2 regions of the Acetobacter sp. P5B1 genome follow, and region 2 is predicted to be linked to the other one. Evidence: riboswitches for the same ligand, from Rfam matches in the RefSeq annotation. Region 2 holds a riboswitch; the other holds the start of a gene.
What was found. A riboswitch is a leader RNA that binds a small molecule or an ion and turns the genes downstream of it on or off. The one in region 2 is predicted to bind fluoride.

Region 1: linked by a shared signal. The riboswitch ahead of KP703_RS14275 (voltage-gated chloride channel family protein) and the one ahead of crcB (fluoride efflux transporter CrcB) in region 2 are both predicted to bind fluoride.

Annotation. Positions count from the first base shown of each region.
Region 1 is NZ_JACRVS010000038.1:17,984-25,652, forward strand. Features, by position in the region: gene KP703_RS14265 (efflux RND transporter permease subunit) at 1-740, shown strand, start outside; gene KP703_RS14270 (hypothetical protein) at 767-979, opposite strand; fluoride riboswitch at 1,266-1,343, shown strand; gene KP703_RS14275 (voltage-gated chloride channel family protein) at 1,379-2,773, shown strand; gene KP703_RS14280 (DUF190 domain-containing protein) at 2,777-3,169, shown strand; gene KP703_RS14285 (universal stress protein) at 3,207-4,025, shown strand; gene crcB (fluoride efflux transporter CrcB) at 4,051-4,467, shown strand; gene KP703_RS14295 (heavy metal translocating P-type ATPase) at 4,543-7,014, shown strand; gene KP703_RS14300 (chloride channel protein) at 7,017-7,669, opposite strand, start outside.
Region 2 is NZ_JACRVS010000006.1:149,223-156,891, reverse strand. Features, by position in the region: partial or broken gene KP703_RS05800 (transposase) at 1-148, opposite strand, end outside; gene KP703_RS05795 (SDR family NAD(P)-dependent oxidoreductase) at 714-1,481, shown strand; gene KP703_RS05790 (DMT family transporter) at 1,575-2,588, opposite strand; fluoride riboswitch at 2,807-2,872, shown strand; gene crcB (fluoride efflux transporter CrcB) at 2,955-3,407, shown strand; gene KP703_RS05780 (M23 family metallopeptidase) at 3,478-4,170, shown strand; gene KP703_RS05775 (cold-shock protein) at 4,348-4,554, shown strand; gene KP703_RS05770 (metallophosphoesterase) at 4,616-5,557, opposite strand; gene KP703_RS05765 (VOC family protein) at 5,772-6,158, opposite strand; gene KP703_RS05760 (SDR family oxidoreductase) at 6,239-7,264, opposite strand; gene KP703_RS05755 (GNAT family N-acetyltransferase) at 7,535-7,669, shown strand, end outside.

The DNA.
Region 1 (7,669 bases), on a different contig from region 2:
TCGCAGACATATATGAGACGAACGGTCGCTATCAGGTGTCACATCTGGGAGCACAGAGAACACAGACTGTCACCGCAAATGTTACAGGACGATCAGCTCAATCTTTCGTTCAGGACGCACGCACGACTATAGCAAAAAATATCAAACTGCCTCTTGGAACCTACGTTCAGTTTACATCCGCAGCGGAAGCTGAATCACAATCACGCAAGGAACTGTTTATAAATTCCGGGCTCGCTGCCATAGCGGTCATGATTCTGCTCTCAATAATCACACAAGGATGGCGCAATCTCGCTCTGATACTCGTCAATCTTCCCTTCGCATTTGTCGGCGGCATTCTGGCAATCATTGTTTCCGGCACAACGCTAACTCTTGGGGCAACAGTCGGCTTCGTTACTCTATTCGGGATTACGCTTCGGAATTCGGTGATGATGATTTCGCATTTTGAGACTTTGGTCGAGCGGGAACATCTCACATGGGGAGTAACAACAGCGCTCCGGGGGGCCAGAGACCGCGTCGTCCCCGTACTCATGACATCGCTCGTTACGGCGCTTGGACTGGCGCCTCTGGCTGTTGATATGAATGCGCCTGGGCGGGAAATCGAAGGACCTATGGCAGCTGTCATTCTTGGAGGGCTCATGACATCAATGATACTTAACCTGTTTGTTTTGCCTATTCTTGCTGTCAAATTTGGTAGTTTTTCTGAAAACGAAACGGGAGTTCCGGAAACCTTGTTCAAGTGACAGGTATGGGCCACTGCTGCACAGAACTACTTGAAGATTATGTCCGATATGCCAATAGAACCCAGAATGAAAACTGCTTCCGTATCACGCTCGGCCACCATTCGGTCTGGCTCGACCTTCTGGTTGGGTTCGGAATTGCCTTCATGAATCTTGACGCTGTCCATAAAATCTGGATTGCCGCCCGCACCGAACATCATCGTGTCAAGGCCGAAAACCGAAAGCATCGTTGCCCGATCCAAATGATTTATACTCCCTGCCCAGTGGCTTCGGGCGTGTCTTGCTACGGCCAACCTAAGCGCCTGTATTCTTGCTGGTTATTTCCCATAACGATCACCCCACTCTCGGCTCCAAGTGATAGCGGGGGACTGCGCGGACTATGTCCGTTATGCGAAAGGCGAGCCAACCCACTTTTATGTCCGACATGAAGGCGGAAGCGCAATGTCTGAACCTATTCGTCAGGCTATCAAAGTTTCTTTTCCCCTTACAGATTTATCATTGACATGAGGCAACGGATAAATCGTAGTGTGACGTAACGGCAATGGACTCTGCCTGACTTCGTAAAGAAGTCGAACCGCCCCAAGGGCTGATGACTCCTACCTCGCCATAATGGCACGTGAGGGAGGAGTGTGTTCAGGGTCATGGGTCGTCTTCCGCTGTTTCAGAATTCCATCGTAGTAAATATTCTCGCCGTTCTGCGCTGGAGCGGGCTTTTGCTGCCTATGGCAGCCTGCGTCGGCACGTTATGCGCCGTCTTCCTCTGGGCGCTCGATCATGTCACCGACTATCGCTTCGCCCATCCCGGCCTGCTGTGGTTCCTGCCGGTGGCAGGCGTTGTCGTTGGGCTGGCGTATCACTGGTTCGGGCGTTCCGCCGAAGGGGGTAACAATCTGATCGTCGATCAGATCCATGAACCGGGTGGCGGTGTGCCACTGCGTATGGCTCCTCTTGTTCTGATCGCCACCGTCGTCAGCCATCTGTTCGGGGCCTCAGTCGGCCGGGAAGGAACAGCGGTCCAGATCGGTGGCAGTATCGCATCCGGGTTCGCCCGCCTGTTCCGTCTGGACGACAACGGGGTCCGCATCATCCTGATGGCCGGGATCGCGGCAGGATTTGGCGCGGTCTTTGGAACACCCGTCGCGGGTGCCGTCTTCGCCATGGAAGTGCTGAGTATCGGTTGTATTGACTACCGTGCTCTTGTTCCGGTCGCGGCAGCCTCAATCCTCGCGGATATGGTGTGTCATTCCTGGGGGATTCATCACGTCCCTTACAGGATCGGGTTTGCCGGCTATCCTGATCTTTCCGGCCAGATCTTTCATACGGATCCGGTGCTTCTGCTGAAGGTCGGTGTGGCATCCGTCTGCTTCGGCCTGACCAGCCTGCTGTTTGCAGAGTCCGTTCACCGCCTCAGCCCGGTTTTCCGCACGCTTTGCCCCATTGCCTGGCTGCGTCCCGCCATTGGCGGCGTACTGACCATCGCGCTCGTCTTCATCGCCGGATCACGGGACTATCTCGGTCTTGGTGTGGTGGCGGCCACGCCTGATGGTGCCTCAATCCTCAATTTCTTCCATCCGGGTGATTATACGTGGAGTTGGCTGTGGAAGCTTGTCTTCACGGTTGCCGCCCTGTCGACCGGCTTCAAGGGCGGGGAAGTCACGCCCCTTTTCTTCATTGGCGCCGGTCTGGGACATACGCTGTCCACCTTTCTCGGCGTGCCGACCGATCTTCTCGCGGCAGTCGGGTTTGTGGCTGTTTTTGCGGGGGCGGCCAATACCCCTCTGGCCTGTACCTTCATGGGGGTCGAGCTGTTTGGCGCTACGGACGTCATCTACATCGCGACGGGCTGCTTTATTGCCTATCTCTGCTCCGGTCATTCCGGGATTTACCTGTCCCAGCGCATCGGTGTTCCAAAAGCCGCACATCCTCACATTACGGCGGGCATGGCGCTCCGGCAGGCCCGTGGCTTCATCGGGCGGCGGGTCCGGAAAACCGGCACCCAGACCTCCTCTGACCCAGCAACACAAACCGGAAAATAAGCCATGCACGAGACGCCCACCCTACTGACAGAACCTGCCGGTATTCTCCGGATTTTCATGACGTCCGCATCACGGGCGCAAAGCCGACAACAGAAACCTTTTACCCGCCTGTTCCAGCGCCGTCCTCTCTATCGTGACATCGTCCATGCGGCCCGTGCAGCAGGCTTCACCTGCTCGAATGCCCACTTTGCACATTACGGCTTCTGGAGAAGTGGGGAAATCCAGCAGACACTGGGGGAAATCCCCAATACGCTTCTGTCGGTCTATGTCGATATTCTGGGCGACCATGAGCAGCTTCAGGCATTCTGCCTCTCCCACGAGGCACTGCTGAGAGGTACGTCGCTTTATTTCAAGCCCGCTGAATCCTGGCGTTTCGGTATGCAGCCGACGCCCTGACAGAGAGTGCGCCATCATCATTTCAGGAGCACAGACCATGCGTATTCTTGCCATTCTCGACCGTATCGAAACCGCGACCTATACTCTTGAGACAGCATGTGAACTGGCCGCCCGTCTCGGTCATCCGCTGATCAGGGTTCTCCATCCTGAACTTCAGGACAATCCCGATTATCAGATGCCTGATGAAGGAATGCCCAGCCCCGAAGAAGAAAAACGTTTTGCTCAGAAAGTCTCCGCAACAGCGGACGCCCTGCGCGACATCTTCCAGAAATGGAAAGCCGGACTCACCGGCGAGCACGCGGCCGAATGGATAGAAATCGCAGGGGATGTCCGCAAAACCGTCGCGCGTGAGGCTATGAACGCCGATATTACGGTTCTCAGCCGCCCGCGCTCGTCAGATCCCGAGGAGGTCACGCAGGCGTTCAGCGGAGCATTATATGATGCGGGCACCACGGTGGTCGTGGCTCCGCTGCAGCATCATGGGACCGTTGGGAGGCATCCGGTGATTGCCTGGCATCCTTCATCAGCCCTTGACCGGGCCATGGCCGCTGCTCAGCCCTTTCTGGACCGGACCTCCCATGTCAGCATTGTAATCGGCGAGGATCGTGAAAACGAGGTAGCGGAACCGCCCATCGCGGAAGAACTCCGGAAAAAAGGTGTGACTGTCAGCATTGATCGCTTTGTCATTGCCTCATCTGATGTGGGAGAAGAAATCCGACAGCACGCCCTGAAGGCTGGAGGCGATCTTCTGGTCATGGGGGCCTATAGCCGCCCGCATTTTATCGAATGGCTGTTTGGCGGACCGACACAGGATATCCTCTCACACGCCACGCTTCCGATCCTGACCCATCATTGACCGCAGATCGCAGGAAAGAAGCGCTATGCTGCCCAACATACTGCCGACCCTCCTGATTGCATCTGGAGACGCCACAGGGACGTTGCTTCGCTACTGGGTGGGTCTCGCCACCGCCCGCTGGAGCCATAGCCTTCCCTGGGGCACAATCCTGATCAACTTCACCGGTTCGTTCGCCATAGCCCTGTTTGCAGCAATGACGGCGGCAGGAGGACGGGTGCATATTTCTGACACGACGCGCCTTGTATTCATGGTCGGGGTCTGCGGTGGTTACACCACTTTTTCCTCTTTCAGCCTCCAGACCTTTGACCTGCTCCAGAACGGTCATCTCGGCAGGGCCTGTCTGAATGTCGGGATTTCACTCGTGCTCGGCATGATCGCGGTTTTCTTCGGGTTCATGCTTGCCCAGATTTTGAATCACGTTCATCCCGGAATCAGATCGTAAAATGACGCCGTCGCAACTTCCGGCGGTTCGCTGACGCTTCCGAAATTCTCAACTCTCACGGTCAGGACGAAAACAATGCCGACGAGCCCGTCAGTCCCCATGAAAACACGCGATCCTGTATGCGGCATGATGGTTGATCCGGCTACTAGCCGGTTCAAGCGCGAGCATAATGGGCACAGCTATTCATTCTGCAGCGCACATTGCGAGAAGAAATTTGAAGCCAATCCGGCAGCCTTCATCAAGACTGATAGCGCACCTCCCATGGTGTGGACGTGTCCCATGCACCCCGAGATCAGGGAGGCACATCCCGGCACATGCCCCAAATGCGGCATGACGCTGGAACCTGCGAAGGAAGCGCAGGAAAAGGCGGCGCCCATGCAGGGCATGAACTGCCATCATGAGCCCCAACAGCCTTCCTCCGCCGAACAGGACAAGCTGGGGATGATCTGGACCTGCCCGATGCATCCGCAGATCCGGCAGGATCATCCGGGGAACTGTCCGCTCTGTGGCATGGCGCTGGAGCCGGAGGAACCGACGGGAGCAGAGACGGAAAACCCCGAACTGCATGATTTCAGACGTCGTCTGATCGTCTCCGTGCTTTTTGCGGTTCCTCTGATGCTCATTGCCATGAGTGGCGATGTCGGCCTGCATCTGGTTCCGGGACCATGGTCTCCCTGGGTTCAGCTTGCGCTGACCACTCCGATTGTCTGCTGGGCAGGACTGCCTTTCTTCCAGCGTGGGCTCGCCTCATTGCGGACCGGTCACTTCAACATGTTCACGCTCATCATGTTCGGCGTCGGCGCCGCGTTTGGCTACAGTCTGGCCGCGACGCTCGCATCAGGGGTGTTCCCAACCAGCTTCAGGATGCCCGACGGAGCCCTGCCGGTCTATTATGAGGCGGCGGGCGTGGTCGTTGCGCTGGTTCTGCTGGGACAGGTTCTGGAACTCCGTGCACGTGCCGCCACTGGTGATGCCATCCGCGCCCTGCTGGATCTCACACCAAAACAGGCTCACCGTATCGGAGAGAACGGGCAGCCGACAGACATAGCCGTGGACGCTGTCGTGGTCGGAGACCGACTGCGGGTGCTGCCGGGAGAGTCGATCCCTGTCGACGGCAGGGTTCTCGATGGCACATCCAGCGTTGACGAAGCCATGATTACCGGGGAGCCAGCACCCGTTGCCAAAAAGATCGGCAGCACGGTGACTGGCGGTACGATCAACGGCAATGGCAGCCTCGAAATCGAAGCGCAGGCCGTCGGCAGCGATACCATGCTGGCGCGGATCGTGAAGATGGTTGCCACCGCCCAGCGCAGCCGCGCACCCATTCAGGCCGTGGCCGACCGGGTGGCCGGATGGTTCGTCCCGCTGGTGCTGGCTATTTCCGTGCTGACTTTCATCGTATGGTACGCCGTTGGACCGGCTCCGCGCTTTGGGCATGCTCTTCTGAATGCCATCTCGGTGCTGATCATTGCCTGTCCCTGCGCGCTTGGGCTGGCCACGCCCATGTCAATCATGGTCGGTACAGGGCGGGGCGCACGCGAGGGCGTTCTGGTCCGCAATGCCGAAGCGCTTCAGGCGCTCGACAGGGTGGATACGCTGGTTGTGGACAAGACCGGCACGCTGACGGAAGGACACCCCAAGCTCATCGCCGTGGAGGCAGCCAATGGCTGGCCGGAAAACGATGTGCTGTGTTATGCCGCCTCTGTGGAGACACACTCCCAGCATCCTCTGGCACAGGCTATCGTTCAGGGCCTGAAAGACCGCCATGGGGAGCCCGGCGTTCTTACCCATTTCGAGTCGCAGCCGGGACTGGGCGTGAGCGGCAGCGTTGAGGGCCATGTCGTCGTCGTGGGCAATGCCGAGTGTCTGAAGCAGGCTGGCGCTGATGCGTCCCCTGTTGAAGCTAGCGCGACGGCGCATCGTGAAGCCGGAGCCGGGGTGATGTTTGTGGCGGTAGACGGCAGGCTCGCCGGGCTGATCGCCGTGGCGGACCCTCTCCGCGCGGATACGCGGGCCTCTCTTGCGGCGCTCCACGCCGATGGTCTGCGGATCATCATGCTCACGGGTGACAGCGATGCGACGGCGAAGGCTGTGGCGGCGCAGGCGGGAAATATCGCGGAAGTCCATGCCGGTCTGAAGCCACAGGACAAAGCCGATATCGTCAAACACCTGACGGCGCAGGGCGCACATGTCGCGATGACGGGCGATGGCGTGAATGATGCTCCAGCTCTTGCGGCCGCATCCGTCGGGATCGCAATGGGAACCGGCACTGACGTAGCGATCGAAAGCGCCGGGATCACTCTGGCGCATGGCAGCCTGGAAGCACTGGTCCGGGCCAGACGGCTTGCCCATGCGACCATGCGCAACATCCGGCAGAACCTGGCTTTCTCTTTCCTGTTCAACGGGATCGGCATTCCGATCGCCGCCGGTGTGCTCTATCCGATCTGCGGGCTTCTTCTCTCACCGGTTATCGGCGGCGCGGCCATGGCTCTGTCGTCCGTGACGGTTGTCACTAACGCGCTTCGGCTTGGTCGGGGGAAAGACTGAACCTAGCGTTTTTCGGCCGCGGCGCGGGTGCGTAATGCCTCATAAATCGGTGCTTCCCCCATGCCGTCGGCCACGAACATCGCGGCAAAACTGCCCGAAAGCAGCGGAAGCAGCAGGCTGGGCGTATTGGTCATTTCCGTCACAAGAATGATCCCGGTCAAAGGTGCCCGCACCGCTCCCGCAAACATTGCCGCCATACCGACCACAACAAAGGGTGTGGTCCGCCCCGCCAGCGTGGGCGCCAGAACATGGGCCAGATCTCCGCAGCCCAGGCCCGCCAGAGCACCCAGAGCCAGCATGGGAGCGAAGAGGCCACCCGGCGTTGCTGCAGCATAGGAAATCGAGCCGAAGACCAGACGCAGGGCATACAATCCTGGCAGCGCTGTCCAGATCAGCGTTCCATCGATGGCGCTTTGCGTGATCCAGTCGCCTCCACCAGCAAGGTGAGGTGTAAGCCAGACGATCAGCCCACCGATCGCGCCGATTGCCGCAGCCCGGATTTCCACGCTGGCATTCATCCGTTCAGCCAGCCGTAACGTGGTCAGAACTGTCCGGTTGTAAACGACCGAGAGCAGGCCAACTGCAAGCCCCGTCAGCAAGAACAGCAACTGCGTTGAAACGCTGATGACCATGGGACTGTCGGCCACCACGAAAT
Region 2 (7,669 bases):
CCCGCCACCACGGACCCAGCTCAGCGGGGATACTTCGCCATTTCGCACCATTCTCATGACGCCAGAAGATCGCTGCTATCGTACGCCGCAGATCATGGGGCGGTGTCTTGCCCCTTGGCCGAACCGCCTCAATCAGCGGTTCCCAGATCGCCCATGTCTCATCAGTGAAAGTGCCTGTTCCGTCTCCTTCTTCAATCCATACAATATAGGAAGTATTTTAAGATCTAACAGGCCCTAGTGTTTTGTTATGGAGTCTCAATAACTAACAGAAAAAATCAAACACAAGAAAAATTAGATTCTGTATTTTGCAGTTATTTTTTCTCCTTACTTTTGTTAAAACAATAAAATAATATTTTTTAACTAACCAAAATCAATTGAAAAAAAGTTTTATAGCCTTAACCGTTTAGTTAAATATTAGTTAATCTGTTGATAACATAGATAAATTTATGTTGTCTTTTATTAAAATATTATTTTTTAGATGGAGTTCTCAATAGTTAGTTATTATATTCACTGAGAATCGAATAAGAATATCTTTGTATTTCTGCGCTGAATGACACAATTAGACCAATTTTTTATTATATAATTACAAAAAGCCATTTTTATTTTTAGGTGGCGTGGACGGTTTGAAATGAGAGAGTTGCCGTCTCCCCGTGACAGTTTCCGCTCTTTTGACGCATGATGGGCGGAGTTCCCCCTTTATGGAGAAGAGAGCAATGACACAGCCCCTCAAGACAGTTCTCGTCACCGGTGCCACGGCAGGGTTTGGCCATGCCATTGCGTTGCGGCTGGTGAAGGATGGCTACCGCGTAATTGCTACGGGCCGCCGGCAGGAGCGGCTGGATGCGCTGGCAAAAGAGGCTGGCCCCGCACTGCTGCCGTTCAAGCTGGATGTGACAGACCTCGCCGCAGTAAAGGCGCTCCCGGCCTCGCTGCCGGAAGGCTGGCAGGAGGTGGATGTGCTGGTGAACAATGCCGGGCTGGCTCTCGGGCTGGGCAAGGCGTGGGAAACCCAACCCTCTGACTGGGAGCGCATGATTGCTACCAACGTGACCGGCCTTGTGGAAATCACCCGTGCGCTGCTGCCGGGCATGGTGGCGCGCAATAGCGGGCACGTGATTTCACTGGGTAGTACGGCGGGCACGTATCCGTATCCGGGGGCCAATGTTTACGGGGCCAGCAAGGCGTTTGTGGAACAGTTTATGCGCAACCTGCGGAGTGATCTGCTGGGCAGGCAGGTGCGGGCCACAACCATTGCGCCGGGCCTGTGCGGCGGCAGCGAATTTAGTGAAGTGCGTCTGGGCGACAAAGAGAAAGCGGATGCCGTGTATAACGGAACCAAGCCGCTGCTGCCGGACGATATTGCGGAAACCGTAGCGTGGGTTCTCGCACTGCCCGCACATGTGAACATCAACCATGTGGAAATGATGCCCACCTGTCAGGCCTCCGCCGGTCTGGCGGTCGATCGGACGATGGCGAACTAAAAGCCTCTTTGCGTTCCAAATAAAAATGCCGTGCCTCTTTTAAAAAGGGCACGGCATTTTTTGTGTCAGGAGGTCTGTCTTGCGGAGCGCGACTTATTTGGTCGGGGCGATTTTTTCCGCAATGGCCTGCTGGCGGTCCCGCAGGGCTTTTTCCTTGGCCTGTTTGGCAGCAATTTTCTCCGCAGCCTTGGCGGCCTTTCTGGCCTGCATGCGTTCCAGCCGTTCCTTCATGGCCATGCGTTCATACCGGATGCGCTGGCGGATCCAGTTGAGCAGGCCCGAGAGGGTGACAACCACAATACCCACAAAGGTCCAGCCATCCAGCGGCTGATGGAACACCAGATAGCTCAGCGCCACGCCCCATACCATCTGACTGTATTGCGGCAGGGCAACGCGGTTGGCGGGTGCGCGGGCCGTGGCCATCATCATCAGCAACTGGCCGAGGGCAGCCAGAAAGCCATAGCCAAACAGATAAACCCATGTGCTGACACCGTGCGGCCATGTGGCGTGCGCCCACATCAGCACACCATTACCTATCAGCGGGCCAACCAGACTGGAGCCAAACAGGGAAAGCCGCGCGCTGTCCTGCCCGGCCAGACGGTAGGCAATCACGCTCACAGCGTTGGCAACGGCGGCAATCAGGGCGCACAGATGCCCAAAATGCAGGGCGCGCACGCCGGGGCGCAGCACAATCAGCACGCCAATAAAGCCCAGCACCACGGCCAGCCAGGCCCAGGCGGTCACCTTCTCCTTGAGCAGTACCACGGAGAGAATGGTGACAAACAGCGGCATGAGGAACATCAGCGAGAGCGCTTCGGGCATGGACAGCAGCATGAAGGCTTCCACGCTGGCTGCCGTGGCCACAAATGTACACACCGCCCGCAGCACCCACATGGCGGGTTCCTGCGTGCGGAACACGTCGCGGTAGGATTCCTCAGGCTTGCGGATAAATGGCAGAAGAAGCAGGCCGAAGACCCCGCCGGAGAAGGCGACCTCAAACGGGTCGAGCCGTCCCCCAAGCAGCTTGGAGAAGGCATCACTAATAGCGAAGGAGGCAAATGCCCCCAGAGCCAGCGTAATGCCGGAGAAGAGAATTTTGGGGTCCATATACTGCCTGTACTGTTCTGGTGGTCGAGCCGCGGGTGAGAGAAGAGTGTTCTTGCACACCGGCATGTTCCGGCTTCTTCTCGCGCAATAAGCAAAAAACGGCGCGGGTTGGAAGTACATTTGCACAGGTTTTGGGGAGGGCAGAGGAGCCCTGCGCATTCTTAATGGCCAGCGCGCCCGGAAGAGACGATTGAGCCAGCGGGCCGAACACCCTATAAAAGCAGCAAGGGGATGGGGTTCCCCCTTTAACCGCCCTTGCAAGGGCTGATGACTCCTGCCGTAACCATCTGGCGGGAGACGTGCGTCTTTTTCCCGCCGCAGCACGGCGGGCGTTCTGGAAAGCCCGCCAGAATGAAAGGCCCGAGAATGTCTTTTGCCTCCTGTCTTCTGGTCATGCTTGGCGGTGCGCTGGGCACGCTGGCGCGTTATGTGATGACGATGCTGACCGCCCCCCTCAGCCGCATGATGCCCTGGGGCACCATTGTGGGCATTAATGTGGTGGGGTCGTTCATCATCGGCTTTTTCAGCACGCTCACGCTGGCGGACGGTCGCTACCCGGTTTCTGACAACACGCGTCTGTTTGTCATGATGGGCCTGTGCGGCGGCTACACCACCTTTTCGTCCTTCAGCCTGCAAACGCTGGACCTGCTGCGCAGTGAGGCGTGGGGGCGGGCGCTGGCTAATGTCACGCTGTCTGTCCTGCTGTGCATCAGCGCGGTCTCGCTCGGCCACCTGCTCGCCACGCACCTGAACGGCCAGTATGTGCAGCTGACACAGGCGGAGGAACAGAGTGATATGGAAGGGGAGATGGAGGGGTAAAACCGGTCCTGCTCTTGTGTTGCAGGAGTGTGCGGGGCAATCTCATTTCTTATTCGGAATGAGAGGCGTGATGAAGCAGGTTTTGTCCGGGGCCATGATGCTGGCGGTGATAATGGGGAGCCTGAGTGCGCCCGCTCTGGCAACGCCCACCGCTGAGCAGCGGCACAGGCTGGACCAGAAGCTTCAGGCCATGGGTCTGCCGCCGGGGCTGGAAAGCTGGGTGGATGATCCGGCAGAAATTCATCAGGTCACGCTGGCTCCCCTGTTTGAGAAGCCCTATGCCTGCACGGAGCACCCGCTCGGCCAGTTGCACGGTGCGGGGGATGCGCTGGGTACGGACTGCATGGTGGTGGGTGGTTTTGAAAGTGACCACGGCTTTGCCAAAATGTATCGGGGTGACGGCACGAAAAATACCGACTGGTATGGCTGGCACACCCCAGTGCATGCGCCGATTGATGGCGTGGTGAAATATATTCACCTCAACACCGAGACCAACACGCCCGGCACCATGGGCAAGCCACCTGCCAGCATGATGGTGTTTGAGCGGGCTGACGGTGTGACTGTTGTCTACGCGCATCTGACCGAGCCGGTTGTGAAGGTGGGTGACCACGTGACGGCCGGGCAGGTTGTGGCGATTGATGGCAATAATGGCGTGGCGCGGAATCCGCATATTCATGTGGGGGCGTATCGTGGGGGTGAACCCCTGCAAATCCGCTGGGATCTGCGGGCTATGGGCAAAGTTCCGGGGATGACTGATAATTGATTTTACTCTGAATGCGGAATTCCCTTGCATTCCATCCCGGATAGGCGCACCACAGTGGCCAGCGGGTGCTTTTATCCGGGTTTTCGGCGCGTGTTGCGTTCGGTATATCTCCTTAAAAGTTATGATTTCGTGTGTGTTTTGTGCACGACCGCATTTGTTTGTGAAGGAGCCTTTGTTATGGCAACAGGCACCGTAAAATGGTTTAACCCCACCAAGGGTTTTGGTTTCATTCAGCCGGAAGATGGTGGTCAGGATGCGTTCGTTCACATCTCTGAACTTGAGCGCGCTGGCATGCACACTCTGAACGAAGGCCAGAAAGTCTCTTACGAGCTCGAAGCTGGTCGTAACGGCAAGACATCTGCAGTGAGCATTAAAGCACTCTAAGTGCTTTAGGCCGCAGATTTGCTGTGTGGAAAAGCCGCCCTTTGGGGCGGCTTTTTCTGTTTCAGGTGTTTTTCGGCTCAACGCTCTGAAAACCGTAGGTTTCGTAGCGTGTTTTCAAAACACCATTATCCACATCCACCACCATAAAGCCCTCTGGCGTGCCAAGCCGTGTGCCATGCCACCAGTTGCCGCACACTGCACCACCGGTAATGTAGGGCACACCATGCCACTCCACCCGTTCCACAATATGGGTATGGCCCTGTAGCACGCCGATAACGTTATACGTGTCGAATAGCGGCAGCACTTCATACGCATTTACCACACTGATGCCGTGATGTTTTTCCGGCTTTGTTGAGCGCACGTCGTAATCTTCTATCGCAGTCACCAGCGGGATGTGGGTGACGATAATAATCGGCGTCCCTTTGGGCTGGGCGGCAAGATCCCGGCTCAGCCAGCCAATCTGCTGCGCATCAATCCGGCCTTCATACATCCGGTCATCCGTAATGCCGATGGAATCCAGCACCACGAAATGCACGCCTTTATGGTCGAAGGAATAATAGAGCTGGCCGAACTGGTCCTCGAAATATTTCTTGCCATAAAGCGGGTCCGTCGGTTGCGCACCGCTTTTGGTATACACGCCAAAACAGTCATGATTGCCAATGGTGTGATGCACCGGCAGCGTGAGGTCATCTGCTGTGCGCTTATACAAATCCATTAGCATGTTGGCGCGGCCTGCATTTACGCCAAGCGCGTCATACACATGGTCACCACCCTGAATGGCAAAATCGGCCGGAACCGCGCGGGCTTTCAGGAAGGCGCTGTGGCAGCCGGCGTTGGCGTTCAGTTCCGGCTGGAGGTGCGTGTCGGTAATGAACAGGAAGGTGAACGGATCATGCTTGCGCAGCGGGGGCCGGTTTGGCACGGCGGCGAGGGAGCGCGTGAGCGGGGTAAAGGCAAGGCCCGCAGTCAGCGAGAGAAACGTACGGCGGTTGAACTGGACCATGATCGGCGGTTCCATATGCGGGAGAAGGAAGTGAACAGGCCCCCACTGTGCGCAAAATGGCGCGCACTGCCAGATCTGTCATAAATGTTTCATACTCTGTGCGGCTTCTGGCGGACGTGCCGCTGAGGCGCAGACACAAAAAACCCGTTTCCTGAGAAATAAAGTCAGAAAACGGGCTTAAAGTTTTTAACCTTTCCGCTGCCGGAAAGCAGGGTTATTTGGCAGGCATGACGTAGAGCGCGCAGAGCTTGTTGCCGTCCGGGTCACGCAGATATGCCAGATAAAGATCCCCATTGGGGGTGTGGCGCACGCCCGGCGGGTCTTCAATGGCTTCCCCGCCATTGGCAACGCCGGCTTTGTGCCAGGCGTCGGCCTCTTCCGGGCTGGCCATGGCAAAACCAATGGTGCTGCCATTGCCAGCAGTGGCGGGCTCGCCGTTCAGCGGTTTGGTAATAACCAGTCGGCCTCCGCGATGCGTATAGGCCAGACGACCCTTGGCGTTGGGTTCCGCAGGGGCGCAGCCCATGGCGCCCAAAGTGGCATCATAAAACCGTTTGGAGCGGGCAATATCGTTACTGCCAAGCATGATGTGGCTGAACATGAAGCGTTTTTCTCCTTACCCGGTATGGGAGGGTGCAGAGTAGCGCGATACCGGGCGTCGTCAAATTCTGTGCGGAGAACTTATGGCAGGCCGACGCCGCCATTGGCGCCAATAATCTGGCCTGTCATGTAGCTGGCATCATCCGAGGCCAGCAGCACATAGGCCGGGGCCAGTTCCACCGGCTGGCCGGGGCGCTTCATGGGCACGGTTTCCCCAAATTTCTCGACATTGTCCATCGTCTGGCCACCGCTGACCTGCAACGCCGTCCAGAACGGGCCGGGGGCAATGGCGTTGACGCGAATGCCTTTGCTCACAAGCTGCTTTGCCAGACCTTTTGCAAAATTGGCAATGCCTGCCTTGGTAATTGAGTAGTCCAGAATATTGGTGGAGGGGTCATAAGCGTTGGTGGAGGAGGTGAAGATCATCGCGGAACCGGGCTGCATGCGCGGAATAACCGCTTTGGTCAGCCAGAACAGGGCATAAAGGTTGGTCTTCATCGTCCAGTCAAACGCTTCTGTCGTCACATCCAGAAGGTCATCATGCGTCTGCTGGCGGCCTGCACAGTTGACGAAGATATCCAGACCATCCAGTTCCACAAAGGCTTTTTCTACAAGCTGTTTGCAGAAGGCTTCATCCCGCAAATCCCCCGGCAGCGCGACAAACTTACGGCCTTCCTTGCGGACCAGATCACCCACTTCGGCAGCGTCGGCTTCTTCCTGCGGCAGATAGTTAATGGCGACATCCGCGCCTTCCCGCGCGTAGGCAATAGCGGTGGCGCGGCCAAGGCCGGAATCCCCGCCGGTAATCAGCGCCTTGCGCCCCTTGAGTTTGCCGCTGCCAACATAGCTTTTTTCACCATGGTCGGGCCGAGGGTCCATTTTGGAGGCAAGGCCGGGCCAGGGCTGCGGCTGGGCTTTGAACGGGGCATGCGGATACAGGGTGCGGGGGTCTTTAAGCGGGGAGGAAGACATAGCATTCTCTTTCACAGTCTGGGCCGCGGCAAGGTTGACGAAGACGGGCGTGCCAGCCGCTGCCGCCACGCCTGCCATTTTCAGAACGGTGCGGCGGTAGGTGCTGTGTTTGGGGGCCGGTGTTTCGTCAGTCATGCGGAGGTCCTTTCGCATCAGGCCACAAATCCGGCCTGAATGTGTCTGTCTGGCCAGCGGCTTTAAGGGTTCACACAAACTGACGTTCCGGCAGCGGAGGGGTTCCCGGTTGCGGGTTGTGTGCGCTGCATGGCAGTTGGCAAAGAAACAGGCTGCACAAAAGGGTGATTGCAGAAGGAGTGTTATTCGTTAAATGATGAGAACGAATAAAATCAGGCCGATGCGCCCTGCATGTGTGATGCGGAAAGACTGAGGGAAAAGGGTTTAGGAATGTCTGAAGTGCCGTCTCTGGAAACGGATCGTCTGCTGTTTCAGGCCCCGCGACGGGAGGATTTTGAGGATTTCGCCGTCATGCGGGCGGACCCGATTGTCGCGCGCTACACCTCTGGCAAGCCGGAAAGCGCC